4 regions of the Nonomuraea sp. NBC_00507 genome follow, and region 1 is predicted to be linked to each of the others. Evidence: riboswitches for the same ligand, from Rfam matches in the RefSeq annotation. Region 1 holds a riboswitch; each other region holds the start of a gene.
What was found. A riboswitch is a leader RNA that binds a small molecule or an ion and turns the genes downstream of it on or off. The one in region 1 is predicted to bind cyclic di-AMP.
Positions count from the first base shown of each region.

Region 2: it holds a riboswitch for cyclic di-AMP, as region 1 does, so the genes downstream of both, OHA25_RS49420 (CHAP domain-containing protein) here and OHA25_RS10385 (C40 family peptidase) in region 1, are expected to answer to the same signal.
Region 3: it holds a riboswitch for cyclic di-AMP, as region 1 does, so the genes downstream of both, OHA25_RS26020 (coiled-coil domain-containing protein) here and OHA25_RS10385 (C40 family peptidase) in region 1, are expected to answer to the same signal.
Region 4: it holds a riboswitch for cyclic di-AMP, as region 1 does, so the genes downstream of both, OHA25_RS43965 (glycoside hydrolase family 25 protein) here and OHA25_RS10385 (C40 family peptidase) in region 1, are expected to answer to the same signal.

Region 1 covers NZ_CP107853.1:2,024,756-2,032,058, forward strand. Annotated here, with positions in the region: gene OHA25_RS10365 (type III pantothenate kinase) at 1-56, shown strand, start outside; gene OHA25_RS10370 (hypothetical protein) at 114-596, opposite strand; gene lysX (bifunctional lysylphosphatidylglycerol synthetase/lysine--tRNA ligase LysX) at 753-2,234, shown strand; gene OHA25_RS10380 (LuxR C-terminal-related transcriptional regulator) at 3,155-3,367, shown strand; gene OHA25_RS10385 (C40 family peptidase) at 3,372-4,415, opposite strand; cyclic di-AMP (ydaO/yuaA leader) riboswitch at 4,421-4,571, opposite strand; gene OHA25_RS10390 (amino-acid N-acetyltransferase) at 4,849-5,406, shown strand; gene OHA25_RS10395 (hypothetical protein) at 5,403-6,566, opposite strand; gene OHA25_RS10400 (RDD family protein) at 6,561-7,079, shown strand; gene OHA25_RS10405 (RDD family protein) at 7,189-7,303, shown strand, end outside.
Region 2 covers NZ_CP107853.1:10,301,913-10,309,215, reverse strand. Annotated here, with positions in the region: gene OHA25_RS49440 (hypothetical protein) at 1-319, shown strand, start outside; gene OHA25_RS49435 (response regulator transcription factor) at 390-926, opposite strand; gene OHA25_RS49430 (sensor histidine kinase) at 923-1,282, opposite strand; partial or broken gene OHA25_RS49425 (hypothetical protein) at 1,290-1,334, opposite strand; cyclic di-AMP (ydaO/yuaA leader) riboswitch at 1,754-1,898, shown strand; gene OHA25_RS49420 (CHAP domain-containing protein) at 1,912-2,580, shown strand; gene OHA25_RS49415 (redoxin domain-containing protein) at 2,732-3,316, shown strand; gene OHA25_RS49410 (cytochrome c biogenesis CcdA family protein) at 3,347-4,219, shown strand; gene OHA25_RS49405 (GntR family transcriptional regulator) at 4,239-4,976, opposite strand; gene OHA25_RS49400 (Gfo/Idh/MocA family protein) at 5,145-6,173, shown strand; gene OHA25_RS49395 (TIM barrel protein) at 6,170-7,054, shown strand; gene iolC (5-dehydro-2-deoxygluconokinase) at 7,054-7,303, shown strand, end outside.
Region 3 covers NZ_CP107853.1:5,333,168-5,340,470, forward strand. Annotated here, with positions in the region: gene OHA25_RS26000 (uridine kinase) at 1-636, shown strand, start outside; gene OHA25_RS26005 (TrpB-like pyridoxal phosphate-dependent enzyme) at 723-2,033, shown strand; gene OHA25_RS61495 (50S ribosomal protein bL37) at 2,070-2,147, opposite strand; gene OHA25_RS26010 (DeoR/GlpR family DNA-binding transcription regulator) at 2,294-3,073, shown strand; gene galT (galactose-1-phosphate uridylyltransferase) at 3,070-4,143, shown strand; cyclic di-AMP (ydaO/yuaA leader) riboswitch at 4,212-4,348, shown strand; gene OHA25_RS26020 (coiled-coil domain-containing protein) at 4,355-5,344, shown strand; gene OHA25_RS26025 (DinB family protein) at 5,381-5,881, shown strand; gene OHA25_RS26030 (VOC family protein) at 5,903-6,844, opposite strand; gene OHA25_RS26035 (TetR/AcrR family transcriptional regulator) at 6,834-7,303, opposite strand, start outside.
Region 4 covers NZ_CP107853.1:9,123,931-9,131,233, forward strand. Annotated here, with positions in the region: gene OHA25_RS43955 (Gfo/Idh/MocA family protein) at 1-720, opposite strand, end outside; gene OHA25_RS43960 (hypothetical protein) at 924-2,588, shown strand; gene OHA25_RS43965 (glycoside hydrolase family 25 protein) at 2,654-3,382, opposite strand; cyclic di-AMP (ydaO/yuaA leader) riboswitch at 3,397-3,532, opposite strand; gene OHA25_RS43970 (response regulator transcription factor) at 3,691-3,990, opposite strand; gene OHA25_RS43975 (hypothetical protein) at 4,129-4,701, opposite strand; gene OHA25_RS43980 (RtcB family protein) at 4,952-6,376, shown strand; gene OHA25_RS43985 (archease) at 6,403-6,804, opposite strand; gene OHA25_RS43990 (hypothetical protein) at 6,925-7,303, shown strand, end outside.

The sequences.
Region 1 (7,303 bases):
AGCCGTGGCTGACCCTCATCGGCCTGCGCCTGATCTACAACAGGAACACCACATAGGACAAGCGGCCCTCCGCTCGGGTACGAGGGCCGCTTGTGCATATGACCGCGTGAGGATTACTCGCTCTCGGCGGTGTAGAGGTACTGCCAGGGGCCGCACTTCGTCGGGTAGTTGCTGTGCACCCCGATCTGGCAGACCTTCGCCCGCAGGCTGTAGACGTCGTGCTCCTGGAAGTGGAACTTCTTGTAGCCGGGGAAGCCGCAGTACTTCTTGTAGTACGCGGGGGACCAGTCGTGGTCGAAGTCGCTGGCCTCGAACTTCACGAACGCGCACTTGCCGCCCTCGTTGTAGGTACGGTTGTCCAGGTCGTACAGCTTGCCGTAGAGGTGGACCTCATTCGACTCCCCGTCGTGGTCCCAGTTCACGGTGACCTGGCCGTGGGCCTTGGCCAGGCCGTGCTTGGCGTAGACCGGGCCCCAATACTCCGAGTAGTCGTCGTAGTCGGACGGGGTGCTGGCGGACGCGGCGGCCGGAAGCGACAGGGCCACGGCCGTGGTGGCGGCGATGGCGAGGGCGCCTGTCGCGATCTTCTTCAACATCTTCTCTCCTTGAGCTCCCCTGGGCCGGCTCCCTGCCGGCTCCCCCCTGAGCTCGTGAGTCATTGATAGAAGAGGTCTCTTGCAGTGTTCCTGCGTGCTCCCTGCAGGGGACCGACGAGTCCTTGCAGTTCGCCATATCCCCTACGCTTTGTTGTTGTGAGCGACGAACTTCCTGAGCAGATGCGGATCCGGAGGGAGAAGCTCGACCGCCTTCGCAGCGAGGGCGTCGACCCTTACCCGGTGAATTTCCCCCGTACGGCGACCAACGCCGAGGTGAGGGACAAATACCAGGGCCTGGAGCCTGACGCCGCCACCGGTGACACGGTCGCGGTCGCGGGCCGCGTCATGCTCAGCCGCGTGGGTGGCAAGCTCTGCTTCGCCACGCTCAGGGACGGCGAGGCCGATCTGCAGGTCATGATCTCGCTCGACAAGGTGGGCGAGGAGTCGCTGGCACGCTGGAAGCGCGACGTCGACCTGGGCGACCACGTCGGTGTGATCGGCGAGGTCATCACCTCGCGCCGCGGCGAGCTGTCCATCCTCGCCGAAAGCTGGCAGATCACCGCCAAGTGCCTGCGCCCCCTGCCGGAGAAGCACGTCGGCCTCACCGACCCCGAGGCCCGCGTCCGCCAGCGCTACGTCGACCTCATCGTCAACGACGAGGCCAGGAAGATGGCCCGCATCCGCAGCGCCACCGTGCGCGCGGTGCGCGACTTCTGGCACGACGAGGGCTACCTCGAGGTCGAGACGCCGATGCTGCAGCCCATCCACGGCGGCGCGACGGCCCGGCCCTTCAAGACCCACATCAACGCCTACGACATGGAGCTCTATCTCCGCATCGCGATCGAGCTCTACCTCAAGCGGCTGGTGGTCGGCGGCATCGAGAAGGTCTTCGAGGTCAATCGCAACTTCCGCAACGAGGGCGCGGACTCCACGCACAACCCCGAGTTCACCATGGTCGAGGCCTACGGCACCTACCTCGACTACAACGACATGGCGGACCTGACGCAGCGGATGTACCAGAAGGCCGTCCTGGCCGCCCTGGACACGTCCGTGGTCGTGCACGACGGCGTCGAGGTGGACCTGGGCCTCGCCCAGTGGCCGCGCATCACGCTCTACGGCGCCGTGTCGGAGGCCGTGGGCGAGGAGATCACCACCTCCACCACGCTGGAGGAGCTTCGCAAGATCGCCGACCGGCGCGAGATCCACTGGGACCCGAAGTGGGGCTCGGGCAAGATCGTGCAGGAGCTCTTCGAGGCGCTGGTCGAGCACACGCTCATCCAGCCCACGTTCGTCATGGACTATCCGCTGGAGACCTCGCCGCTGGCCCGCCTGCATCGGGACAACCCGCTGCTGACGGAGAAGTGGGACCTGATCGGCTTCGGCACCGAGCTGGGCACGGCCTACTCGGAGCTCAACGACCCGATCGACCAGCGCCACCGCCTGATGGAGCAGTCCTTGCTGGCCGCCGGCGGCGACCTGGAAGCCATGCAGCTCGACGAGGACTTCTTGCAGGCGCTGGAATACGCGATGCCGCCGACCGGCGGCATGGGCGCCGGCATCGATCGGATGATCATGGCCTTCACCGGCAAGAACATCCGGGAGACGATCCTGTTCCCCCTGGTCAAGCCGACCCGCTGAGCCGAGAGACGGGCGCGCGGCCGGTCCTGCGCGCCCGCCCGGTGCCACATCGGCCGCGTGGCCGGCAACTCGGCCTTGGTGAGCTCCTCGATCCGTGCCAGAGCGCTCAGGAGATCGTCGCCGGCGCGCCTGCCTGATCGCGATGAGGTCGCGGAAGTAGGCGCCAAACTTTCTTCTGGCCCGGCCGGTTTCCGATACGAGCTCTTCTGTAAGCATCGGGTCAAGGCTGCGAGCCAACATTTCGCTCCAGCCGCTGGAACATTCACAGTCCTCTGGAGGCACCCCGAGCATCTCGGTGATGACCATGGTAGGCGAAGCCGGAAACCAGCTCCGTCTCGTCCGGTAATGCGCCGATCAGCTCGGTGGCGATCACCCCGATGCGGGAGCGGAGCCGTTCGACTATGCACGGCGTGAACGCCTCGCCGACCGGAGCGCGCAGTCTGGTGTGGTCGGGTGGGTCCGTCCAGAGGGCCGATTCAATGGGCTGACCTGGGTCTCTTCCGTACAGAGGGTCGGAGCCGTGGCCGAAGCGGAGCATCGCTCCGCAACGTTCGTGGGTGGCGGCGACGAGCGGCCCGCGCGGGTGCGGAAGATCGCCCCGCGAGCGCTCAGCTCGCGGTAGCGCGCGTCTGGCTCGCGCAGAAAGTCCGGATCGCTCGGATCAAAACCAGGACGTCTGCCAGGCTCATCCGTCCCGGGCCGGGGCCTATTGGACCGTTCTATAGGATCGCTCATTGCGCCGACGGTCTCGTCGCCATATGGCGAGTTCGTCACATATAACGGATCATGTCAATAGTGCCCGTCAAGTGCGAAGATTCTGGCGCTTGACGACCTTTCCGGGATGCGTTTACCGTCTGCGAGACGAGCGGCTTTGGCCCGTTGTGAGGTCCGAGTTCTGCTGTTGGGGGGGAGGGCTCCCGATGGATGTGCTCACTGAAGGCGTCGAGCTGAGCCATGCGGATCTGGCGTTGCTGGCGGAGCTGGCCAAGGGGGTTACGGTCGATCGCGTGGGGAGACGTTTGGAGATCAGTGGGCGGACAGTACGCCGGCGGTTAAGGGGCATCTGCGACCGCATCGGCGTGGCCACGGCCATTGAGGCCGTGGCCTGGGCGGCGCGGCGTCAGCTGATCTGACGCCTCAGTCGGCGATGCGCACCGCGCCGGCGTACGGGCGGTTGGCGATCGAGGCGATGTGCACGACATCACCTGTGCGCGGGGCGTGCACCATCATGCCCCCGCCCAGGTAGATGCCGACGTGATGCAGGTCGCTGTAGAAGAACACCAGGTCGCCCGCGCGTAGCTCGGACCTGTCGATGTGCCGGCCCGCGGTCCACTGGTCACCGGTGTAGTGCGGCAGCGAGATGCCGACCCGCTGGAAGGCCGCCATCACCAGGCCGGAGCAGTCGTAGGAGCTGGGGCCCTCGGCGCCCCAGACGTACGGCTTGAGCTGCTGCGTGAGTGCCCACCTCGCGGCCTGGGCCGCCTTGCCGTTGCCGGGGATCGGCAGGTTGATGTGCACGCGCTTGCCGGCCCGGCCGGCCTCTCCCATGGCCCGCCTGAACAGGTCGCTCTCGGCCTTGGCCACCAGCTTGGTGATCTTGTCGCGCTTGCCGTCGAGGTCCGCGACGATCTTCTGCAGCTCCTCCATGCGGGTCTTGGCGCCCGCTCTGGCGCGTTCGGCGGCGTCCATGGCCTTGGCGAGCTGGTTGACCTGCTCGGCCTGCTGCTGCTCCAACGCGTACGTGGTCGCGGCCTGATCGAGGAACTTCTCGGGGTCGGTCGACGAGGTGAATGCCAGCGCCCTGCTCAGCCCACCGGAGATGTAGGCGTTCTGAGCGAGCAGGGCGGCCTTGGCGCGCTTGGCGGCGAGGTCCGCCTCGCTGCCGGCCAGCGTCTTCTGGGCGGCGTCGGCCGCCTTCTGCGCGACCTTGTATTTCTCCCGCTGCCCGTTGTACTGCTCCGTCAGCGTCTCGATCTCGACGTGCAGCTTCTCGACCTGGTCGGAGAGCTCCTTGAGCGAGGGGTTGGGATCCGCGGACGCCGGAGCGGCGGCGGGGATGGCGATCAGGAGCGCGGCCACTGTGATGCTCACCACGCCGAGGCGGCGTGCGAGCCAGGCCCGTTCCGGAGGGCGGGCATGCCTGCCCGCCGACTTCCTCCCACGGCCGTGCGTACGCTTCACCAACCAGCTCCTCTCATTGACGCCTACCGGGTTAGCTGACGGGTTCGGGCCGGAGCAGCCCTACCGAAGAACTCGGATTCACCCCGATGGTGGCGTGCGAAGCTCGCCACCGGTGGATCCCCGGCTCCCCATGCGGGAATTGGGCGTGTCTCCCGCGTGCGCCACGCGGGGAACGTTGTCGCTGGACACTAATGCACTCCGGGTTCGTGCTCAACCAGAACTGCTCGATCTGTAGAGGTTTCACAACTGGCGGGTCACAAGGTGATCTCGTGATCAGCCATGCAGGAGAGACCTTATGTCCCCTTTGTCATTGCTTCTGCCGAACGCCGGAAGACGCCGGGCTCGTGTCCATGTGGCTCGTGGCACGTCACAGGATGGGGCCAGACATGGGAGTTAGGACCGAACCGTAATGACATCTGTACTCTGGAGAGCCATGGAACAGGTGGCCGAACTGACGACGCCGGAGACCGCGGTGGTGGTCCGGCGTGCCCGCACGCCCGACGTGCGGAGGATCAGGCGCCTGGTCGACACCTATGCGGGCGCCGGCCCCCGGCTCCTGGAGAAGACCACAGTGACCCTGTACGAGGACGTACAGGAGTTCTGGGTGGCCGAGCGGGGCGGGCAGGTGGTCGGGTGTGGCGCGCTCCACGTCCTGTGGGAGGACCTGGCCGAGGTTCGCACGGTGGCCGTCGATCCTGAGTGCCGGGGCATGGGGATCGGCCACCGGATCGTCTCCGCGCTCATCCGGCAGGCGAACGATCTGGGACTGCGGCGTGTATTCTGCCTGACTTTTGAGGTCGACTTTTTCGCGCGGCACGGCTTCCGCCCGATCCAGGGCACGCCGGTCTCGCCTGAGGTCTACGCCGAACTGCTGGCTTCGTACGACGAGGGTGTGGCGGAGTTCCTCGACCTGGAGCATGTGAAGCCGAACACCCTGGGCAACACCCGCATGCTGCTCCACCTGACATCGGGTGACGCTGACCTTGACTAGCTGGAAAGGTGATTGTTGATACCTATGTCGATACGTTGGGCAGCACAGGGCATGTGTCCTGACACGTGCCACATGCGCACTCGAAGCGAGGTGACACGGTGAGCACCGGACAGCCGCCGTATCCACAGGACGAATCGGGCGAGAACTCTGCACCCGGAAATCCCCAGTACGGGCAGCAGAACACGGGCCGCCACCCCGGCGAGCCCGACCCCGACGTCACTGTGGTCGGCTACCGGGCGGACGACGCCTATGGCCAGCAGCCCCCATACGGCCAGCAGGGCTACGGACAGCAACAGGGTTATGGCCAGCAACAACAGCAGTACGGCCAGCAACCCGCCGCCGACGCCCAGTACGGGCAGCAGCAGGGCTACGGCCAGCAGCCGGATTACGGTCAGCAGGCGCAGCACGGCCAGCAGGGCTACGGCCAGCAACAGCAATACGGCCAGCAGCCGCAGTATGGTCAGCAGCCGCAGTCGCAGCCCGACTACGGCCAGCAGCAGGGCTACGGTCAGCAGCCGCAGTCCCAGCCGGGCTACGGCCAGCAGCCCGGCTATGGTCAGCAGGCTCAGTCCCAGCCCGACTATGGGCAGCAGGGCTATGGCCAGCAGGCGCAGTCCCAGCCGGGCTACGGCCAGCAGCCCTCCTCCGGGCAGTACGGCGCCCAGCAGCCGCAGTATGGCCAGCAGCCCCAGGCGCAGCCCGACTACGGCCAGCAGCAGGGCTACGGTCAGCAGGCTCAGTCCCAGCCCGACTACGGTCAGCAGCCGGGCTATGGCCAGCAACCGCAGTCGCAGCCGGGCTACGGTCAGCAGCAGGGCTACGGTCAGCAGGCGCAGTCCCAGCCCGACTACGGCCAGCAGCAGGGCTACGGTCAGCAGGCGCAGTCCCAGCCCGGCTACGGCCAGCAGCAGGGCTACGGTCAGCAGGCGCAGTCCCAGCCCGGCTACGGCCAGCAGCAGGGCTACGCTCAGCAGCAGCAGGGCTACGACCAGCAGGGTTATGGCCAGCAGGCGCAGTCCCAGCCTGGCTACGCCCAGCCTCAGTACGGCCAGCAGCAGTACGGCGACCAGCAGTACGGCCAGGCCTACGGGCAGCCGCAGCAGGCCGCCTATGGCCAGCCGGGCTACGGCCAGGCCTACGGGCAGCCGGTCGGCGTGCAACCTCCTGGCGCACCGGCTCCGCTGGCGGAGTGGTGGCAGCGGCTGGTGGCGAGGATCGTCGACGGTGTGATCTTCGGCGTGGTGATGGGCCTGGTGTCCTTCATCTTCGGGCTGTTCCTGGTCGCGAGCTACAGCTCGACCACCGGGGCGAGCACGGGCCTGTTCGGTTCGTTCGTCATCGGCATCCTGATGTCGGTCGTCCTCACCCTCGTCTACGTCGGCTACGACTTCTTCATGCACAAGATGAAGGGTCAGACCGTCGGCAAGATGATCATGGGCATCAAGGTCGTCCAGGTCGGCGGCCCGGTGCCGCCGGGCGGCATCCCCAACGACGTGGCGCTCAAGCGCGCGCTCGTGACGTGGGGCGGCTACATCTTCTACTGGATTCCCTTCGGAACGCTCCTCGGTCCCCTTCTGTGCGGCCTGAACGGCGCCTCCATGCTGTGGGACAAGCCGCTGCAGCAGACGTTCGCGGACAAGTTCGCGCGCACCGTGGTGGTGAAGATCAAGTAGTCCTCCCGCACGTAAACATAGGGGCCGGCTTCCCGCCGGCCCCTATGTTTTGTCCGCGGGGCCGTACCAGAATGGGACGGAACCCCGAGCCGGAGGCGAGGTGGAGGTTATGGCCGGGACGCCGCCATGGGCGATCTCGCTGCCGGCGGAATGGTGGGAACGGCTCGCCGCCCGCCTGATTGAAGCGCTCGTCTTCGGGGTCTTCTATTACATTCTGTTCATTG
Region 2 (7,303 bases), 4.4 Mb from region 1:
CCACGGCCACGGCTACGGCTACACCCAGGCCTCGGCCGTGGTGTCGGCGGACGGGTCGATCATCAGGAGCAGGAACATCGTCGACGTCTGGCGAGCGTACCGAGGCACCTACTGTGTCGTCGTGGAGCCCGGCGTCGACCTGGACGGTGCGGAGGAGCTCTACGCCCGGGCAGTGGGCCGACACTGGTCCCCCCGCTCGCTGTCCGTGCAGCGCGGGTCCCGTGCGTGCGGCGGTGACTGGCACAACACCATCGCCGTCCGCAGCCAAGCCTCCTACGGATACCCGGCCGACGCCGCGTTCTACCTAAGAGTCTCCTGAGATTCTCCGCTGCCGCCTCGGCTCCCGGCCGGTCGATTCGTACCAGCCGGGAGCCGGGGCGTGTTCGGGCTCAGCCGCCCGGCTGGATCAGGCCCGACTCGTACGCCGCTATGACCGCCTGCACCCGATCCCTGACCGCCAGCTTGGCGAACACGTTGCTGACGTGGGTCTTCACCGTGTGCTCGCTGACGACGAACGCCGCGGCGATCTCCGCATTGGACAGGCCGCGACCGAGCAACATCAGCGTCTCCCGCTCCCGGGTGGTGAGGAGGTCGAGCCCGACGGGTCGTCTCCTGGGCCGCTTGGACACCATGTCGTCGATCAGCCGCCGGGTCACGGCCGGTGCGAGCAGCGACTCCCCGGCGGCCACCACCCGGACGGCATGCACCAGGTCGTCCCTGCGCACGTCCTTCAGCAGAAAGCCGCTCGCCCCGGCGTGGAGGGCGTCGTAGACGTAGTCGTCCTGGTCGAAAGTGGTCAGCATCAGGACGCGGGTGTCCGTCTCCGCGCACACGACCCGGGCGGCGTCGATGCCGTCCATGTGCGGCATCCGGATGTCGAGGAGGAGCACCTGGGGCTGGTGGGCGCGTACCACGTTGATCGTCATCGGGCCACCTCCGCGTGCCCGCGCGGGAGCCGTACCGAGACCTGGAAACCCCGGCCCGAAGGCGCGGGCCCGAACATGGCGTCCCCGCCGCCCGCCGCCGCCCGCTCCCTGATGCCGATCAGCCCTTGGCCGCCCGCGTCGGCCGGCCCCGGGCCGTGGCCGTCATCGGTGACGGTGACCCGCAGCGCGTCGCGCTCCCACGCGAGGTGAACCTCCGCCGAGCCGGCGCCGGCGTGCTTGACGACGTTGGTGAGCGACTCCTGGATGATCCGGTACGCGGCGACCTCGACGTCGTGCGACAGCTCGAGCGGCGTCTCTGCCGCTGGCGGCGATCGCCTCGAAAGCCGCCTCCGCACGCTCCGGCCGGGTGCGTACGGCGAGCGGGCCGGACTCCGCCTGGACCACCATGAGACTGACCGCGTGGGCGAGGATGTCGTGCATGTCCCGGGCGATCCTCGCCCGCTCGTGCTGGGCCGCCCGCTCGGCTGCCAGTTCTTGCTCCTTTTCCAGCCGCATCGCCCGCTCCCGCAGCGCGAGCGACTGCTGCCGGGTCAAGGCCGCCACCCGGCCCAGGGGTGCCCTCTTTCGACGCGCCCGAGTGAAAGCGCTCTGACAAACCCCGGCGATGGGTGGGAGTAGGTAAAGGATTTCGCCCCGATCGCCTATCTCATAGGGCATTCTGTTGCCTGCTCCCCATCGGGGTTTGCATCTTTCTATGCCGTTCGCTTACGTTAGAGGACTCAGGGCGTACGCCTGGCAGTGCCGCGTAACGTCCTCCGTATTGCCGAGACCGCGTCTCATCGGCATGGACATTCGAGTCCGTGACCATGACGCGGCCGCCGAATTCGCAATCTGCGGAACCGGGGACCCACTTCATCTGGGGTGAATCGGCGCGCTCGACACGAGCGCCCCGTAGGGCACTTCCACGCCCGAACCCGTCAGCTAACCCGGTAGGCGGCATGGAAGCTAGGAGCATTTTTCACCCATGGCCAAGAACGTCTTCGCTCGTGCCCTGACGTCCGCAAGCCTCTCCCTGGTCGCCGCCGGGATGGCCGCGACGGTCGTCGCCGGATCCCCGGCCTTCGCCGCCGACCAGCAGTCCACGCAACCCGCGCGGTCCAACCTCCCCGCCTCCCAGGCCATCCCGCAGAAGGGCGCCGGCCAGGTGAGCGCCGACACCGTACTGAAGATCGCCGAGTCGCAGATCGGCGTGAGCGAGAACGCCGCCGGCGGCGGCACCCCGTTCCACAGCTGGTACATGTCCTCCCCGCGGGCAGCCGAGACCGTCGCCCGCGACGGCGGCAGCCTGCAGGCCTACGCCAACGCCCCGTGGTGCGCCATGTTCATCTCCTGGGTCGGCGAGCAGGCCGGCGCCCGCCCCACGATGGGCTGGGACGCCTACACCGTCAGCTACGCCAAGTGGTTCCAGGCCAACAAGCACTGGGGCACCGAGGCCAAGCCCGGCGCCGTCGTCTTCTACGACTGGAACGGCCAGGGCACCGACGGCATCGACCACGTCGGCATGGTCAAGAAGGACAACGGCGACGGCACCATCACCGCGATCGAGGGCAACACCGGAAACGGCAAGGTCGAGCAGCGCATCCGGCCCAAGGCCCACGTCGTGGGCTACGGCTACCCCGAGTACAAGGCCTGACCCCAAGGCAGGTCGCCAGAAAATAACGGGTGGTGCAGGACAGGGTCCTGCACCACCCGTCGCATGTGTGCCTGCCTATCAATGCGCGCAAGATCGGTGTTGTCATCGGCTCGTAAGATTCGCGCCCGCGGCCTGGGCCTATCCTCACGACGTGGGCAGAATTCGTGTGATGGCCGTCCTCGTGGCGGCGGGGTTGTTGATCGCCGGGTGCGGCGGGGCCGTTGAGACGGTCCGGGGTGATGCGCCCGTGTCGGCGACCGTGGCGACGGCCACCCCGGCTCCCGCGACCACGGCATCTGGCACGCCCGGTGCGTCCGGTGACGCGCGGGTTCCCGACGCCTTGAAGTTCACCGCCACCACACTGGGCGGGCAGACCTTCGACGGTGCGAGCCTGGCGGGCAAGCCGGTCGTGTTCTGGTTCTGGGCGCCGTGGTGTCCCAAGTGCCAGTCGGAGGCGCCGGCCGTCAAGGCGGCTGCCAAGAAGTACGCCGACGTCGCGTTCGTGGGGGTCGCCGGCCTGGACAGTGAGGCGGCGATGAAGGACTTCGTCCGGCGTACCGGGACCGGCGACCTCGCCCACCTGTCGGATGAGAAGGGCGTGGTGTGGACCCGGCTCGGGATCACCCAGCAGTCCACGTTCGTGTTCATGAAACCGGACGGAACAACCGCGAAAGCCTCCGGCCCGCTCGACTCCGATGAGCTCGATAGCCTTGTCGCCAAGCTGCTCGCCGCCTGACGCCGCGCCGCGGCCGAGCCGGAGCCGGACATGATCGGTGACGTGCCGTTGGCGCTGGCCCTGGCCGCGGGCCTGGTGGCGGCGTTCAATCCCTGCGGGTTCGCGCTGCTGCCCGCGTACCTGACCATGCTCGTGGCCGACGACGACACCCGCCCGGCGGGCGGCGTGTCGTCGCGCGGGCCGGTGGCGCGCGCTCTGCTGCTCGGGGCGGCCATGACCGCGGGATTCGTCACGGTTTTCGGGGTGTTCGGCCTGGTGGTGACCCCGCTGGCGGTGTCGGTGGGCCAATACCTGCCGTGGGTGACGATCCTCATCGGCCTGGCCCTGACCGGGCTCGGCGTATGGCTGCTGAGCGGGCGGGAGCTGCTGATCCGCACGCCCCGGCTGGCCACCGGCCGTCCCATCGCCTCGCTTCCCTCGCTGTACGGATACGGCCTGAGCTACGCCGTGGCCTCGCTGTCGTGCACCATCGGCCCGTTCCTCGCGGTGACCTCCGCCTCGCTGGCCGCCGGCGGGATACTGGGCGGCCTGATGGTCTTCGTCGCCTACGGGATCGGCATGGGCCTGGTGGTCTCCGCGCTGTCGCTGGCGGTGGCGCTGGCCCGCTCGGCCGTGGTCGCCCGTACCCGGGCCGTGCTGCCGTACGTGTCGCGCATCAGCGGCGGACTGCTGATCCCGGCCGGCCTGTACGTCGCCTACTACGGCTGGTACGAGCTGCGCGTCTTCGCGGGCGCCTCCCCCCGCGACGCGATCGTCGACGCCGCGACCGCCGTGCAGGGCGCCCTCGCGCGGTGGCTGGAATCCCTCGGCGTGGCCTGGGTCGCTGTCATCCTCGCGGTGCTCGGCGCAGTCGCTCTGGCCGCTCGCCTGGCACGGCGCAACGCGCACCGCTCCGAAGACTAAAAGCGTTCGCCGGCGCTCGTCAGCGCTGGTCGACCAGGACCTCGATGCTGTAGTCCTGGGCGCGATAGCAGTGGTCGCCGTGCTCCACGGCTTTGCCCCCGGAGTCGAAGGCGGTGCGTGTCATCGTCAGGACGGGCTCGGCGGGCTCGAGCCGGAGGTGGTGCCGCTCCGACGAGGTCGGAGGGCGGGCTCCGATCGACTGAGCGGCGACGACGGGGCGCACCCCGCGTTCGCGCAACAGCGCGTACAGGCCTGATTCCTGCAGATCCTCCCGGCTGATGTCGTAGTGCGCGGGAGGCAGCCAGTTGCGCATGATGGCCAGCGGCCGGTTGCCGGAGAACCGCAGCCGGACGAATGAGAGCAGCTCGGTCTCGGCCGGGAGGTCGAGCGCGGTGGCCACGCGTTCGTCACGCACCAGCTCGTGCCGCAGGACGCTCGTCGAGGGCTGCCCGCCGGCACGGGTGAGGTCGTCGAAAAGGCTGGTGAGGTCGGCACGCCGGTGCACCTTGGGGTTGGCCACCGTGGTGCCGATCCCGCGCCGGCGCAGCACGAGCCCGCGGTCGACGAGCTCTTGGATGGCCTGGCGCACTGTCGGGCGCGCCAGGCTGAGCCGCTCGGCCAGGGCGAGCTCGTTCTCCAGCTGGTCGCCCGGCTGGAGCCGGCCGCTGGCGATCGCCGTGCGGAGCTGCTCGGCGAGCTGGTGGTAGAGGGGCACGGGGGAAGAGCGATCGAGCGTCACACCCACTTGAACGGCCACGAGGCGAGTGTACCTCTGTTCATGTATATGACGTTACGCAATGATGTCAGGACAAAGTCTTGACTCGATCCGTGTTAACAGGGCAGGCTTCAACCACATCGCCCATGGCCTGACCAGGCCTGGGGTAGGGCGAGTGACGACCCAACGACGTGAATGGACAGGACGCGCATGCGCATCGGGCTCGCGGGCGTCGGAAGGATAGGCGCCTTCCACGCCAAGACTCTGGCCGCTCTCGACTACGTCGACGAGCTGGTCGTGACGGACGCCGACACCGGGGCCGCCGAGCGCGTCGCAGCCGAGCTCGGCCTCGACGTGGCCCCGGACGCCGAGGCGCTGCTGGCCTCGGGCGTCGACGGATTCGTGATCGCCACCGCCACGCCGGGGCACGCGCCGCTGCTGCGCCAGGCCATCGCCGCCGGGGTGCCGGCCTTCTGCGAGAAGCCCGTGGCCGCCACCTTGAAGGAGACCATCGAGCTGGCCGAGCTCGTCGCCGCGACCGGAGTGCCGGTGCACGTCGGCTTCCAGCGCCGCTTCGACGCCGGATATCGGCGCGCGCAGGCCGCGGTGGCCTCCGGCGAGCTCGGATTCGTCCACACCATCCGGGCCGGCACCCACGACCAGGCTCCGCCGCACGCGTCCTACATCCCGACCTCCGGCGGCATCTTCCGCGACTGCAACGTGCACGACTTCGACATCCTGCGGTTCGTCAGCGGCCGCGAGGTGGCCACGGTCTACGCCACCGGCGGCAACAAGGGCGCGGACTTCTTCGCCGAGGCCGGCGACGTCGACACCGGAGGCGCGCTGCTGACCCTGGACGACGGCACGATCGTGCTGATCTCCTCGACCCGCTACAACGGCGGCGGCCACGACGTGCGCATGGAGGTCCACGGCGAGAAGGGCACGATCGCCGTCGGCCTGGACCACTCGCTGGCGATGCGCTCGGCGGAGGAGGGCGTCGACTTCCCGCGCGGCCCGCAGAAGTGGTCGTTCATGGAGCGTTTCCTGCCCGCCTACCAGGCCGAGCTCACCGCCTTCGCCGACGTCGCCCGCGGCGAGCGGCCCTCGCCCTGCACCGTACGGGACGCGCTCGAGGCCTTCCGCATCGCCGAGGCGTGCGAGCTGTCCAGGGCCGAGCGCAGACCCGTCGCCCTGTCCGAAATCGAGGGCTCCGAGATCGAGGGTATTGACACGCCATGACGACCACACCCGTCGCCGGCCGCGTCGCCGGCGCACCGATCTCCTGGGGAGTCTGCGAGGTCCCTGGCTGGGGCCACCAGCTGGAACCTGAGACCGTGCTGAGCCAGATGCGCGCGCTCGGCCTGGCCGCCACCGAGTTCGGCCCCGACGGCTTCCTGCCCGACGACCCGCAGGCCAAGGCCGCGACCCTGGCCGGGTACGACCTGAAGGCGGTCGGGCAGTTCGTCCCGGTCGTCCTGCACGATCCGGAGCACGATCCTCTCCCCGAGGTCGAGCGCGCGATGGAGGGCCTGGTCGCCGCAGGGGCGTCGACCGTCGTCCTGGCCGCCGCCACCGGGCAGGACGGCTACGACGACCGGCCGGTCCTCGACGAGCCCGGCTGGGCGACCCTGCTGGGCAACCTCGACCGCATCACCGAGGCCGCCGCCGCCCGCGGCCTGGTGGCCACCCTCCACCCGCACGTCGGCACGATGGTCGAAAGCGGGGCGGAGACGGCACGGGTGCTCGACGGCAGCCGCGTCGGCCTGTGCCTGGACACCGGGCACCTGCTGATCGGTGGCGGCGACCCGGTCGCGATCGCTCGCGAGCACCCAGGGCGGATCGCTCACGTGCATCTCAAGGACGTCCGGCTCGACTGGGCGCGGCGCGTGCAGGCCGGCGAGGAGTCCTACACCGCCGCCGTGGCCGGCGGCATGTACGTCCCGCTCGGCAAGGGCGACGTCGACATCGCGGCCATCGTCTCCGCCCTGGAGGGCCACGGCTACACCGGCTGGTACGTCTTGGAGCAGGACACCATCCTGGCCGAGGGCGACGCGGGCGCGGACCCGGCCGCGGACGTCCGGGCGAGCATCCAGCACCTCCTCGCCGTGGCGGGGGCGTGATGGCGTACGACCTGGTGGCCATGGGCCGGTGCGGAGTGGACATCTACCCGCTCGACCACGGCGTCGGCCTGGAGGACGTGGAGCGGTTCGCCAAGTTCCTCGGCGGCAGCGCGACCAACGTCGCGGTGGCCGCGGCCCGCTACGGCCGCCGCGCCACGATCATCACGCGGACCGGCCGCGACCCGTTCGGCCGCTACGTCCGCCGGGCGCTGCGTGACTTCGGCGTCGACGACTCCTACGCCGGCGAGG
Region 3 (7,303 bases), 3.3 Mb from region 1:
TCCCGTGACGTCCTCATCGAGGAACTGGCCCAGCTCATCTCCGCGCGGCCGGGGGAGGAATGGGTGCGGGTGGCCGTGGACGGGGCGCCCGCCGCGCGTCCTCAGACGCTCGCTGACGACCTCGTGGCGCCGCTCCGGTCGCGGGGGCGGCCCGTGCTGCGGGTGTCGGCGGGCGACTTCCTGCGGCCCGCGTCGCTGCGCCTGGAGCACGGCAGGACCGATCCCGACGCCTTCTACGAGGACTGGCTCGACGTGAAGGGCCTGCGGAGGGAAGTGCTCGAGCCGCTGGAGGCCGGGGGATCGGGGCGGGTGCTGCGGGCGCTGTGGGACAGCCGGGTGGACCGGGCGTACCGGGAGCCGTACCAGGAGCTGCCCCAGGGCGGCGTGGTGCTGGTCGACGGGACGTTGCTGCTGGGACGGGGGCTCGCGTTCGACGTCAGCGTGCACGTGTGGCTGTCGGCGGGGGCTCTGGAGCGGGGGACACCTGAGGAGGAGCGGTGGCGGCTGCCCGCGTACGAGCGATATGAGCATGAGGTCCGCCCGCAGCAGGCGGCGGACGTAGTGGTGAGGGCCGATCATCCGGATCGGCTCGCCGTCCTGGTCCTCGGCGACCGAGCACGGCCCGGCGGCTCGTAGCACGGCCCAGCAGCTCGTAGCCCCGCCCGTCGGCCCGGCGCGCTGGGATGCTGGAATGCCGCGCGTTCCCGGCGCAGACTGGGGCGATGATCCCCAGCAACTGGTACAACATCGTTCCCGACCTGCCCGCTCCGCCGCCTCCACCACTGCATCCCGGCACCAGGCAGCCCATCGGGCCGGACGATCTGACTCCGCTCTTCCCCATGGAGCTGATCGCGCAGGAGGTCAGCGGGGAGCGGTTCGTCGCGATCCCGCAGGAGGTGCTCGACGTCTACCGGCTCTGGCGGCCGACGCCGCTGATCCGGGCGCGGCGCCTGGAGAAGGCGCTCGGCACGCCGGCGAGGATCTACTACAAGTACGAGGGCGGCTCGCCCGCGGGCTCGCACAAGCCGAACACGGCCGTGCCGCAGGCCTACTACAACGCGCGCGAGGGCGTACGGCTGCTCACCACCGAGACGGGCGCCGGGCAATGGGGATCGGCGCTGGCGTTCGCCTGTTCCCAGTTCGACGTCGAATGCCAGATCTGGATGGTCCGCGCCTCCTACGACCAGAAGCCGTACCGCCGCTCCCTCATGCAGGTGTACGGCGCCACCGTGCACGCCAGCCCGTCCTCCGTGACGGGCGCGGGCAGCAAGGTGCTGGCCGACCACCCCGACTCCCCGGGCAGCCTGGGCATCGCCATCAGCGAGGCCGTCGAGGTGGCCGCGGCGACCCCCGACGCCCGCTACGCGCTCGGTTCGGTGCTCAACCACGTGCTCATGCACCAGACGGTGATCGGCGAGGAGGCGCTCGAGCAGCTTCCCGAGATGCCCGACCTGGTCATCGGCTGCACGGGAGGCGGCTCCAACTTCGCCGGCCTGACCTTCCCGTTCCTGCGGGAGAAGCTGGCGGGACGGATCTCGACCGTGTTCCGTGCGGTCGAGCCCGCCGCCTGCCCGTCGTTCACCCGCGGCGTCTACGCCTATGACTTCGGCGACACTGCCGGGCTCACGCCGCTGCTCAAGATGCACACGCTGGGGCATTCGTTCGTGCCTGACCCGATCCACGCGGGCGGCCTGCGGTACCACGGCATGTCGCCGCTGTTGTCGCACATGTACGAGCTGGGCCTGTTCGAGGCCGTCACCCGATCCCAGAGCGAATGCTTCGAGGCCGGCGTGCGTTTCGCCAGGACGGAGGGCATCGTGCCCGCTCCTGAGCCCACGCACGCGCTCGCCGAGACCATCGCCGAGGCGCTGCGCTGCAAGGAAAGCGGCGAGGAGAAGGTCATCCTCACCGCGCTCTGCGGCCACGGGCACTTCGACCTGGCCGCCTACGATCGTCATCTGGCCGGGCAACTGGAGGACTACACCCTCCCGCAGGACCGCATTGACCAGGCCCTCACCGAACTACCGGGGTGAAATCGGGTGGCCGCCGGGCAGAGGCGGCCACCCGGGTCAGCGTGCGGTGGGCCGCTTGCCGTGGTTAGCCTTCTTCTTCTTGCGTGCTTTGCCCTTGCGTGCGCGCTTGGCCATACGCTCGCCTCCGATGATCGGGTGCTACGGCATTGATCCCTCACCGTCTCTCGCCTGCGCCAACCAGGCAAGCGACGCCACCCGACCTAACATTCCCCGAACTAATCCGTGTCATAATTTGGTGGAATCTGTTGGAAGGAGGAGGCGTGCTCGCACAGCAGCGTCAGCAGGCGATCCTCGAGCGCGTACGCAGCGACGGCGGTGTCCGGGTGGCCGATCTCGTCCGCGAGCTCGGCGTCTCCGACATGACCATCCGCCGCGACCTCGAGGTGCTGGCCGAGCGGGGCCTGCTGGAAAAGGTGCACGGCGGCGCGACCGCCCTCGGCCCGGGATCGACCGAGGAGCCGGGCTTCACCGCGAAGTCCGCCCGCCAGCAGCAGGAGAAGCAGGCCATCGCGCGCTGCGCGGCGCAACTGGTGCGCCCCGGCACCGCTGTGGCGCTGTCCGCGGGCACCACCACCTGGGCGCTGGCGCACCACCTGATCGGTGTGCCCGAGCTCACGGTGATCACGAACTCCATCCCCGTCGCCGACGTTTTCCACCGCAATCCGCGCGCCGACCGCACGGTGGTGCTGACCGGCGGCGTACGCACGCCATCGGACGCCTTAGTGGGCCCGGTGGCCGTGGCCGCCATCCGCCGCCTGCACGTGGACACGCTCTTCCTCGGCGTGCACGGGATGAGCGTGCGGGCCGGGTTCACCACGCCCAACCTGCTCGAGTCCGAGACCGACAGGGAGCTGGTGGCGGCCGCCAACCGCCTGGTCGTCCCGGCCGACCACACCAAGTGGAACACGGTGGGCATCAGCACCATCGCCGAGCTGAGCGAGGCCGACGTGGTCATCAGCGACCCGGGGCTGCCGGAGGAAGCACGTACGCATCTGGCCGAAACGGCCGGGGAACTGATCATCGCGGAGGGCTCGCTTTGAAGCGCACCATCACCAACCTGGCCGACGGCCGAGAGCTGATCTACTTCGACCGGCGGGACGACGCCGACAGGAGCGCGATCGACCGGCGGTCGCTGGACCCCCGGCCGGTGGCCTCTGAGCTGCGCTACGACCCGCTGACCGAGGAGTGGATCGCGATCGCGGGGCACCGGCAGACGCGGACGCACCAGCCGACCGGCACGGCGGCCGAGTGCCCGCTGTGCCCGTCGTCGGAGACGCGCTCGACGGAGATCCCGGCGTACGACTACGACGTGGTGGTGTTCGAGAACCGCTTCCCCTCTTTTGCCGAAAATATCGGGACTTATGGGGAAGTGGGCGGGCTGAGTGAGGTCCGTCCGGCCGTGGGCCGCTGTGAGGTGGTCTGCTTCACCTCCGAGCACTCCTCGTCCTTCTCCCGGTTGTCTGACGCCCAGGTCGAGCTGGTCATGGAGGCATGGGCCGACCGCACGGCCGAACTGTCCGCCATCGAGGGCGTGGAGCAGGTCTTCTGCTTCGAGAACCGGGGCTCGGAGATCGGCATCACGCTCGCGCACCCGCACGGCCAGATCTACGCCTATCCGTACGTCACCCCGCGGACCAAGCTGCAGCTGGGCGCCGCCTCTCGCTACAAGGGAAACCTGTTCGCCGACGTGCTGGCCGCCGAGCGCGCCGCCGGCACGCGGGTGGTGGCGGCCAACGAGCTGTGGACGGCTTTCGTGCCCGCCGCCGCGCGCTGGCCGTTCGAGGTGCACCTCTACCCGCACCGGCAGGTGCCCGACCTTGCGGCGCTGACGGAGGCGGAGCGCGCCGCGTTCGCGCCGCTGTACACGTCGGTGCTGAAGGCGTTCGACGGGCTGTTCGGGGTCGTGATGCCGTACATCGCGGCCTGGCACCAGGCGCCGGTACGGAAGGGCCGTGAGCTGGCTTACCTGCACCTGGAGCTGTTCACCATCAGGCGGGCGCCGGAGAAGCTGAAGTATCTGGCGGGGTCGGAGTCGGCGATGGGGGCCTTCGTCAACGACGTGCTGCCGGAGGAGGCCGCACGCATGCTTCGATCACGAGTAGATCACTAATAGATTTCTACTTAAGGTCGCATGACTCGGGATCTACCACTAATATCCCGATAAGCACCGGCCGTAACGGCCGGTGCCCGCCTAATCCCGGGCGAGTTGCCCGGGAGCCGGGGACCCATCGCACGTGGGGTGAATCCACTTCGGTGGTAGGGATCTCCCATGCCCGAACCCGTCAGCTAACCCGGCCGGCAGAGGGAGAGGAAACATCTACGTGGCGGCTGCCCTGATTCGCTCGGGAGCTCCGCTCCCTTCGCCGTCCCTCGCGAGTCTTGCCATCAGCCTCATCACCGCCGCCGCCGTCGCCTTCTTCCCGGCGACCTCGGCGTCGGCGGCCCCCAAACCGACGGAGTCCGAGCTCCGCGCCCAGCTCAAGCAGCTCAACAGCAAGGTCGACAAGCTCATCGAGCAGTACAACCTCAAGCGCGTCGAGCTGGCCAAGGCCCAGCAGGCCGCCAAGACGGCCAATGAGCGCCTCGCCACCGCGGAGCAGACGCTGGCCGCGGCCGAGCAGCGGGTCGCCGAGATCGCCCGGCTTCGCTACCAGAACGGCAACCCCCCGGTGCCGGGTTTCATGCTGCCCGCGAGCGGCGGCAGCGCGGCCGTGCTCAACCAGCTCACCGTCGAACAGCAGGCCTTCGTGCAGGGCGTGGCCAAGGCCCGCGACGACAAGGAGAAGGCGGCCAAGGACGCCGCCGCGCTGGCGTCCGAGATCCGCGGGGACGCGGCCCAGGTGGACAAGCAGCGTGACGAGGCCGAGGACGTCATCGAGGACATCAAGAAGAAGCTCCAGGACCTCGTGCCGTACGGCACCGGCCGCAAATCCGACGGCAGCTGGGCTCCCGAGCTTCCCTCCGGCTCCGACAACATCACTCCCCGCACCCGGCTCATGCGCGAGCAGGTGGGCAAGAACTTCTCGCTGCCGTACACGGTGGGCTGCTTCCGCTCGGGCTCCGGCGGCGAGCACCCGCTCGGACGCGCCTGCGACTTCATGATGAGCACCGGAGGCTCGATGCCGTCGGCCGCGAACCTCGCGCTGGGCGACCGGATCGCGGAGTGGGCGATCAAGAACATGGACAAGCTCGGCATCAAGTACGTGATCTGGAAGCAGCGCATCAACCACGGCTCGGGCTGGAGCGGAATGTCGGACCGCGGCAGCATCACCGAGAACCACTTCGACCACGTGCACATCTCCATGCACTGAAAGCCGCACACCAGGCCGAAGGTAAAGTCAGGGCTCATGATCGACTCCCGCACCCCACCACCCCTCACCGGCGACGAGCTGACGGTGCTCAACAACTGGCTCGAATGGCACCGCGCCACCCTCGCCGTCAAATGCGCGGGCCTGTCGGACGAGCAGTTGCGCCTGCGCTCGGCCCCGCCCTCGACCCTGTCCCTCCTCGGCCTGGTCAGGCACATGGCGCACGTCGAACGCTCCTGGTTCCGCCGCGTGCTGAACGGCGAGGACATCCCCAAGCTGTGGGACAAGGACCGCGACAACGACGCCGACTTCAACGACGTCGACACCGCCTCGGCCGAGGAGGCGTTCGCCACGTGGCAGGACGAGATCGAGCGCGCCCGCGCCATCTCGGCCGCCACGCCGCTGGACGCCGTCGGCGACCGCAACGGTCGGGACTGCACGCACCGCTGGATCCTCGTCCACATGATCGAGGAGTACGCCCGCCACAACGGTCACGCCGATCTTCTACGCGAGCGTATCGACGGCGTTACCGGCGAATAACGGTCCCCTGCCGCTCCGCCATCATCCCTGACGGAAGACGATCGCGGTGCCGAGCGCCTCGCGGGCGGGCACGAAGATCTCGCCCGCGGCGGTCTCACCGACCGTCATCCCGGCCTCGCCCAGGAACCGCCCGGTGGCCGCGACGTCCCGCACCGCCACCGCGTACGCCGCGAACCCGGGCAGCGCCACCGCACTCTCGCCCGGCAACAGCACGTCCAGCCCGGACGCGCCGACCAGAGTGATGCGAGCACCGCCGTCGCCGAGCGCGAACGTCCGCACGAGCCCGTCCCGCGATGCCGTACGTCCCACATAACGCTCATAGCGCCGCTCGGCCTCGTCCAGCTCGTCGTCGGCCACGCACAACACGCATTCGACCAGCTCGACCGCGCCATTGGGATGGTCGGCGGCCTCATGCGCGGAGGCGTTCTCCGCCAGCCCGACCCGTCCCTCCGGCACGAGCCCCGGCCCGGAGCCGTCGATCTCCAGCCACCGGACGGGATCCATCCGCACCCCGTCCGCCGTCTCGATCGGCCGCTGGGCCGCCTGCACCCCGCCGTGCCCGACGCCGCCGGCCGTCAGCCGGGCGGCGGCGCCGTCGATGCCGAGTGCGTCGAACATCAGGATGTGCACACCCTCGAAGCGCCGCAGGCACGCTTCCAGGTTGGCAGCCGTGCCGCGGACGGCCTCCTTGAGCGCGGGCAGCCGCTCCGCGGGCGCCCGCAGCGGGATCAGCCGCGCGTCGCCGGGAACCCGCCCCGCCCCGGCGACGGTGACCAGCTCGAGGAAGCCGCCGGTGAGGTACGCGTGCGTATTGCCCACCCCGACCGGCTCGGGCGGCTCGCCCACCACCGGGTACGCGGGCCCCGGCAGCGCGAACCCCATCCGCCGGTATCGCTCGAGCGCCTGCCCCATGTCATGCACCACGTGTCCCACGTGGTGCAGCCCACGGATGTCATGTCCCATCGCCGCCTCCATAAGCCGCGTCACGGAAGTCACGGGAGAGCCCTTCGAAGATCTCGATCACCCGCTCGGCCGCCGGCGCGCAGTCGGGCAGCGGCTCCGGCTCGAACGTCCTGCGCAACGTGTCGGCCAGGACGCCGGCCTTCTCCTCCAGGCCGAGCGTGACCTCGGCCGGCAGCAGCGGCTCGACGGCGAAGAACCCGAACACGATCGTCGGCAGCGGATAGTCCAGGTCCTCGGGCCGCAGCCCCTTCCGCAGCAACCCGTGCCGGGCGAGCACGCCCAGGTAGTCCCGCGAGGCGAGCAGCTTGGCGCCCTCGAGCGGTTTCCTGGCCGGGCTGGCGAGGAACTTGTCGAGCATCTCGGCGTCCCTGGTGAAGATCGCCCGCAGCACCGGCCGCCGCATCGCCTCCAGGAAGAACCGGCGCATGTACCGGTGCAGCGCGATCTCGTCGGGATCCG
Region 4 (7,303 bases), 5.6 Mb from region 1:
GGTGGTGTCGCGCTTGTGCAGCGTGACGCTGTAGGACTCGGACTCCGAGACGCCGAGGATCTCCACTGTGCCGGTGATGCCGTCATCCCAGCGCAGCGCCATCACTCCGGTGTCCTCCGACCGAAGCGTCGCGTAGTGCCGCCTCGCCCCCGCGGCGCCTGCCAGCCGCACGTCGGGACCGAGCAGCGCCACCAGCAGCTCCACCCCGTGGATCCCCATGGTGACCATCGTCCCGCCGCCCTCGCCGGGCGTGTCCTGCCAGGCGTTGTAGCCGGTCGCCCAGATCCCCACGTCATGCCGTACGGTCGCCCGCACGGCCAGCACCTCGCCCCGATCGACCCGTGTTCCCGCGAAGGCCGGCGCGAACCGCAGCACAGAGCTGGACAGCACGCGGTCGTGGACCGGCAGCCGATCGAGCTGCTCCAGCTGGGCCCGGCTGGCCGCGGCAGGCTTGTTCACGAAGCAGGCCACGCCCGTCTCCAGCACCTTGGCCAGCGCCTGCGGCACCTGAGGGTTGGGCACGGTCAGCACCACCCCGTCGAGCGGGCCGGCCAGCATCTCGGCCAGGCTCCCCGCCACCTTCGCCCGCGGATGCTCATCGGTGAACCGCCGCAGCCGCTCCGGATCCTGCTCCCACACGACGAGCTCGGCATGGCGGGCCAGGGTGCGGGCGTCGGTGTAGGGATGGCTGGTGGCGAGCCCGGCGAGAGCGATGCGCACGGTCTGTTCTCCGTTTCCGGCGACGGCTTCGAGAAACTCAGACATCATGGCAGCTCGGGTCGCCGACACCGGGGCCTGCGATGAACGGGAGGACACGGCACCGCACAAAGAGCGGTCAACTACGGTGGCAGTCGTTGTTCAACGAGCGGTCTCCACACCCAGGGGTGGAAGCCCCGTGGTGGATGCGATGTATGGAGGATGCCGTGCCCCCGCTCATCTACGCCGATCGCGCTCCCGCAGCCACGCGATCACCGCGACGGGCACGGCTATGGAACGGCGTGATCACGGTGGCGGCCGCGGCCGTGATGGCCTTCGCCGGGTGGCAGAACCGCTGGATCAGCGACGATGGCCTGATCGCTGTGCGGACCGTCCAGCAGCTGCTGTCGGGTCATGGGCCGGTCTTCAACATCGGTGAGCGTGTCGAGGCCAACACCAGCACCGCCTGGACCTATCTGATCGCGTTGATCTCCTGGCTGACCCAGGGGGACGTGGCCTACGTCTCCGTGCTGCTCGGCCTGGTGTGCGCGGTCGGCGCCGTGACGTTCGCCGTCGTCGGCGCCATGCTGCTGCACGGTGGCTCGCGCTGGTTCCTGCCGGCTGGAGTGCTGGTCGTGCTCGCGTTGCCGCCGTTCTGGGAGTACGCGACCTCCGGTCTGGAGACCGGGTTGGCTTTTCTGTGGATCAGTGTGTCGTGGTGGCTGCTGGTCCGGGCGGCTTCCGGCGGACCGGTGCTGCCACTGGTGTTCGTCCTCGGTCTGGCGCCTCTGGTCCGGCCGGAGCTGGCCCTCGTCTACCCGATCTTCTTCGGCGCGTTGCTCGTCCTGCGGTGGCCGGGATGGTGGCCCGCCGCCCGCTGGTTCGCGATGTCCCTGGCCCTGCCGGCCGCCTATCAAATCTTCCGGATGGGCTACTACGGGCTGCTCGTGCCCAACACCGCCCTCGCCAAAGAGGCCGGCGAGGCCCGGTGGGCACGTGGTCTCCTCTACGCCGGAGACACCGTGCTGACCTATCAGCTGGTCGGCCCCCTGCTGGCGGTCATCCCGCTGTCCTTGTGGGCCTTCCGCACGCGCCGCGATCTCATCGTGTCGATGGCCCCGCTCCTGGCGGGGATCTTGATGCTGCTCTATGTCCTGCGCGTCGGCGGCGACTTCATGCACGGCCGGATGATGCTGCCGGTGCTGCTGCTTGTCCTGCTCCCCGCCATGGTCCTCCCCCTGCGTGCCGTAACCGCGCTCACGTGCACGGTCGTGACGCTGTGGGCCGTGGTCTGCGCCGTGGCATTCGACGTGCCGTACGAACAAGCCGTCGGGCCGGAGGGAATCGCGGACGAGCGCGGCTTTTACGTAGTCCAGACCAAGGACCCGCATCCGGTCACCGCCACGCCCTATGTTCGGGCCAGTCCGAACCCGCTGAGCGCCGCGCACGCCACCGGTCTGCATGTGCCGGACACGGTGCCGGTGCCGCTCCGGCCCGACCAGCCCGCACGCCTGGCCGTGGCAGGCAAGGTCCTCGGCACGCTGGGGGCGTCGTTCCCGCTGGACGTCCTCGTCGTGGACCAGCTCGGCTTGGCCAACGCCCTCGGCAGTCACATGGCGCTGGCGTGCGGGCAGCGGGTCGGGCATGAGAAGCCGCTTCCCGCCGCGTACGTCCTCGCCGACTACATGGCCCCCGGCACTCGGCTGCCGGACGAGCGGCTCCAGGCCGAGGTGCAGCGGATCAGGAGTGAGCTGGCCACCGGCCGGTTCCGGGATCTGCTCGACGCCACAAGGGCCCCGCTGACCCCGCGCCGATTCTGGGACAACCTGGTGGGCGCCCCTGCACGCACGGCCTTTCGCTTCTCCACCACGACTGCTCCGTGCCCATCATGAGGGGCTGATCCGGCCACGGTCGCGGCCCCGGTACCGGGGTCCGCGACCGGCGAGCAGGACTCCGGCTACTTCCGGCCGAGGGCGCGGAGCTGGTCCTGGCGCAGGGAGGAGACGTTCTGGTCCCACGGGTCGTCGGTGTACTGGTGGATGGCCCACGTCTTCCAGTGCGTCGGCGTGGCGACCGTGCCCTTGGCCTTGCTGTAGTGCGCCACCCACAGCGGGTACTCGCCCAGCCCCTGGCCGTACTGCTCGGCGAAGTTGTAGTTGGCGTAGAACAGCGGCGTGACTCCGGTCTTGGACTTCACCCGTTCCAGCCACGTCTTGGCCCAAGTGTTCACGTGCTCCGCTGACTGACCGTCCGTGGTCTCCAGGTCGAGGACGAGCAGGTCTCCGGCCTTGGCGGGCTGCGTGTCCAGCACGGAGAGGAAGAAGTCGGCCTCGGCGACGGGGTCGTTGGCCGGGTGCCCGAAGTGGTACGCACCGCGGACCATGGGAAGTTTGCCGACCTCCGCCCAGTGACGCGCGAACGAACTGTCGATGAAGTCGGTGCCTTCGGTCGCCTTGACGATGCCGAACTGGACGCCGCTGCCGGCCCAGTCGTAGGTGGATTCGTAGTGGGACATGTCGCGCCCCTCGATGAAGCCGTCCGCCTGTGCGGGACCCGCGAGACCAGCACCCGCCAGGGCGGTTACCAGAGCCAGTGACACGGTGGCCGTGATCTTGCGCAGAGCGCGGGAGGTGCCGGCGGCGGGGGTGTTGATCTTGGGGGCATGGATCGTACGATGCATGGCCATCGTGAAGGGGGTTCTCCTTGCTTCCATACCGCTTACCGGGTTAGCTGACGGGTTCGGGCGTGGAAGCTGCCCTACGGCATGGCATGCCGATTCACCCCAAGGGATGTGGGTCCCCGGTTCCGCGCAAGGCGGATTCAGCGGTCACAGGTCCGTCCTGTGATGCGTCTGGCGATGGTCGGGTAACGAACCGACAAGTCGGACGTATACCCCAAATACCCTATCTGGGTACATATCTGACATTAAGGCTACAAACGGATAGATTCCCAGTCAAGGGCTGGAAACGACGCTCTCCAACGTCCTCCACCTGCCTACAGCCAGCCGCGTTCCCTCGCCACCGCCGCGGCCTCGCTCCTGCTGCGGGTGCCGGTCTTGCCGATCGCCGCCGAAAGGTGGTTGCGCACGGTGCCCTCGGAGAGCCGCAGCAGCTTGGCGACCTCGGCGATGGCATGTCCGGCGCCGACCGCGACCAGCACTTCCCGCTCGCGCGCCGCCAGCGGGTTGATCCCGTGGATCAACGACTCGGTGGCAAGGACCGGGTCGACGACCCGGATGCCCCGACAGACCTTGCGCACCGCGTCGGCGAGGTCTTCGGGGGCGCGTCGCGTCAACGCCCCGGGTGCGCGCGGCGCTCTTCGGCTCCAGGCCGGGCAAGGTCGCGCAACCGACCAGTACGGCCACCTGGCAGGGCCTGATCCCAACGCTGTCGTGCGCTACGGCGCAGCCGGCTGGGGTCGTTTCATGAGCTGTCACAGGTTCCTGACGAAGGACTCCATGGCCGCCGTCACACGTGCGAGCACCTCCGCCGAGCCGACCGGGTTTCGCGTCTCCAGGCCGTGGTCGGCGCCCGGGACTTCCAGGTGCTCGACTGGGAGGGAACGGGCCACCTCAGACTTCCAAGCAGTGTCCGCGGTGCCGCCGACGAGCAGGGTGCGCGCCTTTGCGCGGCGCAATGCGCCGGTCACCTGAGGGTGATGCAGGAGCGGCGTGAGCCAGATCGCCGGCAGGTCGCGGTCGGCCGCGACCGAGGCGGCGAAGCTGGCCAGGGACTTACCCACCAGGAGCACGCGCCGGGCGTCGACCTCCTGTTCGACGTACCGGGTGACCTGGTCGATCACCCACGTGGGATAGTCGTCGGGCGGGAGGTCCGGCGGCTGCCACCAGACTTCCTGGGTGGTCCAGCCGTGTGCGGTCAAGACCGTCTTGGCATAGTGCAGCAGGGGCCGGGCCGGGACGTAGGCACGGCCGGGCAGCAGGAGGGCGACGCGGGCGGGGTCGTTGTCGGTCCTGGTCGGCCAGCCGAACATGCTTTCCGGATGCATACCCTCGAAGCTTAGGCTTCGGCCCACTCGGCCGTGTGCAGGTCCGGAGCTCCGATGGCTCGATCGTCACGCCTGCCGCGCGGTGGGTCGCGACGGCCGCCGTCAGCCCGAGCACCCGCGTGCCACGCCGGATGCGGGGCGTCAGCCCGACGTCGGTCAGGCGGAAAACAGGCTCACCTGGCATCGGCGGCGTTCCCCGGCTGGTGTGTGGGTAGGCGGGGCGGGAGGGCGAGACGGCAAGGTGACCGTGATGATGCAACTGGTCGAGGAGCGGCCGTACCGGTGGCGGATCGAGCCCGAGGGCGGCATGCGGGTGCCCGGCGTGGTCTTCGCGACCCGGGAGCTGCTGCCTGACCCGTCGGAGGATCAGGCGCTGGCCCAGGTCGCGGCGGTGGCGACCCTGCCCGGGATCGTGGAGGCCGCCTACGCGATGCCCGACATGCACTGGGGGTACGGGTTCCCGATCGGCGGCGTGGCGGCCACCGACGTGGCCGCGGGCGGGGTGGTCTCGCCGGGCGGGGTGGGGTTCGACATCTCCTGCGGCGTCCGGCTGCTGCTCGCCGACCTGCACGTGGACGACCTGCGGCCACGCCTGGACAAGCTGATGGACGCCCTCGACGTGTCGGTTCCGCGCGGCATGAGCAAGGGCGCGGTGTGGCGGCTGCACAGCCAGGCCGAGCTGGAGAACATCCTGGCCGGCGGCGCCCGGTACGCCGTCGAGCGCGGCCACGGCGAGCCCGGCGACCTGGAGCGCTGCGAGGACCGGGGCGCGGTGGCCGACGCCGACCCGGCCGGAGTCGGCTCCCGGGCGCGGGAGCGCGGGCTGCAGCAGGTCGGCAGCCTCGGCTCGGGCAACCATTTCCTGGAGGTCGAGGCCGTCGCCGACGTGTACGACGAGGAGGTCGCCGAGGCGTACGGGCTGTGGCGGGGCCGGGTGTGCGTGATGATCCACACGGGGTCGCGCGGGCTGGGCCACCAGATCTGCACCGACGCCGTGAAGACCATGCAGGCGGCGATGACCAGGTACGGCATCCGCGTGCCTGACCGGCAGCTGGCCTGTGCGCCGGTCGAGTCGCACGAGGGACGGGCCTACCTCGCGGCGATGGCGGCGGCCGCCAACTACGGCAGGGCCAACCGGCAACTGCTCGGCCAGGCCGCCCGCCGGGCCTTCGACCGCGTCACGGGCCACGGCGACCTGAGCCTGCTGTACGACGTGTCGCACAACCTCGCCAAGCTGGAGACCCACCAGGTGGACGGCGGGACGCGGCAGCTGTGCGTGCACCGCAAGGGCGCGACGCTGGCGCTGCCACCCGGCCACGCGGACCTGCCGCCCGATCTGCGGCCGTTGGGGCAGCCGGTGCTGGTGCCTGGGTCCATGGGGGTGGGGTCGTACGTGCTGGCCGGCGTGCCGGGCGGGCCGGCGTTCGCTTCGGCCTGCCATGGGGCCGGTCGCCGGCTGAGCCGCCACCAGGCGGTCAAGACCACCAGGGCGGCCACCTTGCGAGCCGAGCTGGAGCGTGCCGGGATCGCCGTACGCGGGGCGTCGCCGCGCGGGCTGACCGAGGAGACGCCGCAGGCGTACAAGGATCTGGACGCGGTGGTCGAGGTCTGCGTACAGGCGGGCCTGGCGCGCAAAGTGGCCAAGCTGGCGCCCGTCGGCGTCGTGAAGGGCTAGCCGCTCGCCGCGCAAGTCCCGTGGGGCTAGACGTCGACCACGACGTGTGCCCGCCATGTCCCGTCTGTCTCCCCGAAGCGCACGTGGTGCGCGGTCACCGCCTTCGGCATGGCGCCGACCTGCTCCACCGACTCCGCCGGGACGGTGGCCAGCCGCAGCCCGGCCGCGCCGGGCGACACGTCCACGACCAGGCGGCCGTGCACCTCGATCTGGTAGATCACCTCTTGCAGCACCTCGACGAGCAGGTCCTCGTCAGTCTGTGCCGTCACCGTGAGGTCCACGCCGTCGCCCGGCGGCGCGTCCCGGATGTCGGCGAAGCTCTCGACCAGGCCCCGCACGGCCTCGGCGAGGCATTCCTCGCAGCTGTCCCCCCACGCCTCCACCGCGATGTCCGCGGTGTGCGGCATCGCGCGATGGCCTCCGCTCATATCGCCACTCCAGCAGCATGCCGCTTTTGTCGGAATTCTCTCTCCGTCAAGGGTTCCCCTCGTTTCGGCTCGTAGTCGGCACGGGCGTTTGCCGCCTCGGCCGCGGGTAGGCGGCACGGCATGATGGACGTCGATGAGAAGCGCCGCCTGGTCCGGGGGCTGTTGCGCGAGGTGGGACGCGGTTTCGCCGAGCCGCATGGGTTCCCGGTGACCAACAGTCCGGGACGGCTGTTCCAGCTGCTCTATCTGTCGATATTGCTGCGCCGCAGCGACGACTACCACGTGGCGGTGGAGGCGGCCCAGCGTCTGCGCGACCGGTGGGACACTGCGCAGAAGCTGGCGGCCTCGCCGTACGAGAAGCGGGCCGAACTCCTCGGCAAGGGCGTGCGGCGGGGCACCGCGGAGGTTCTCGGCGAGCTGGCCCAGACCGTTGCCGGCCGCTATCGCCGATCCGCAGGCGCTGTCCGCGGCGCGCAAGCTCGGGGCTGGGCCGCACCCC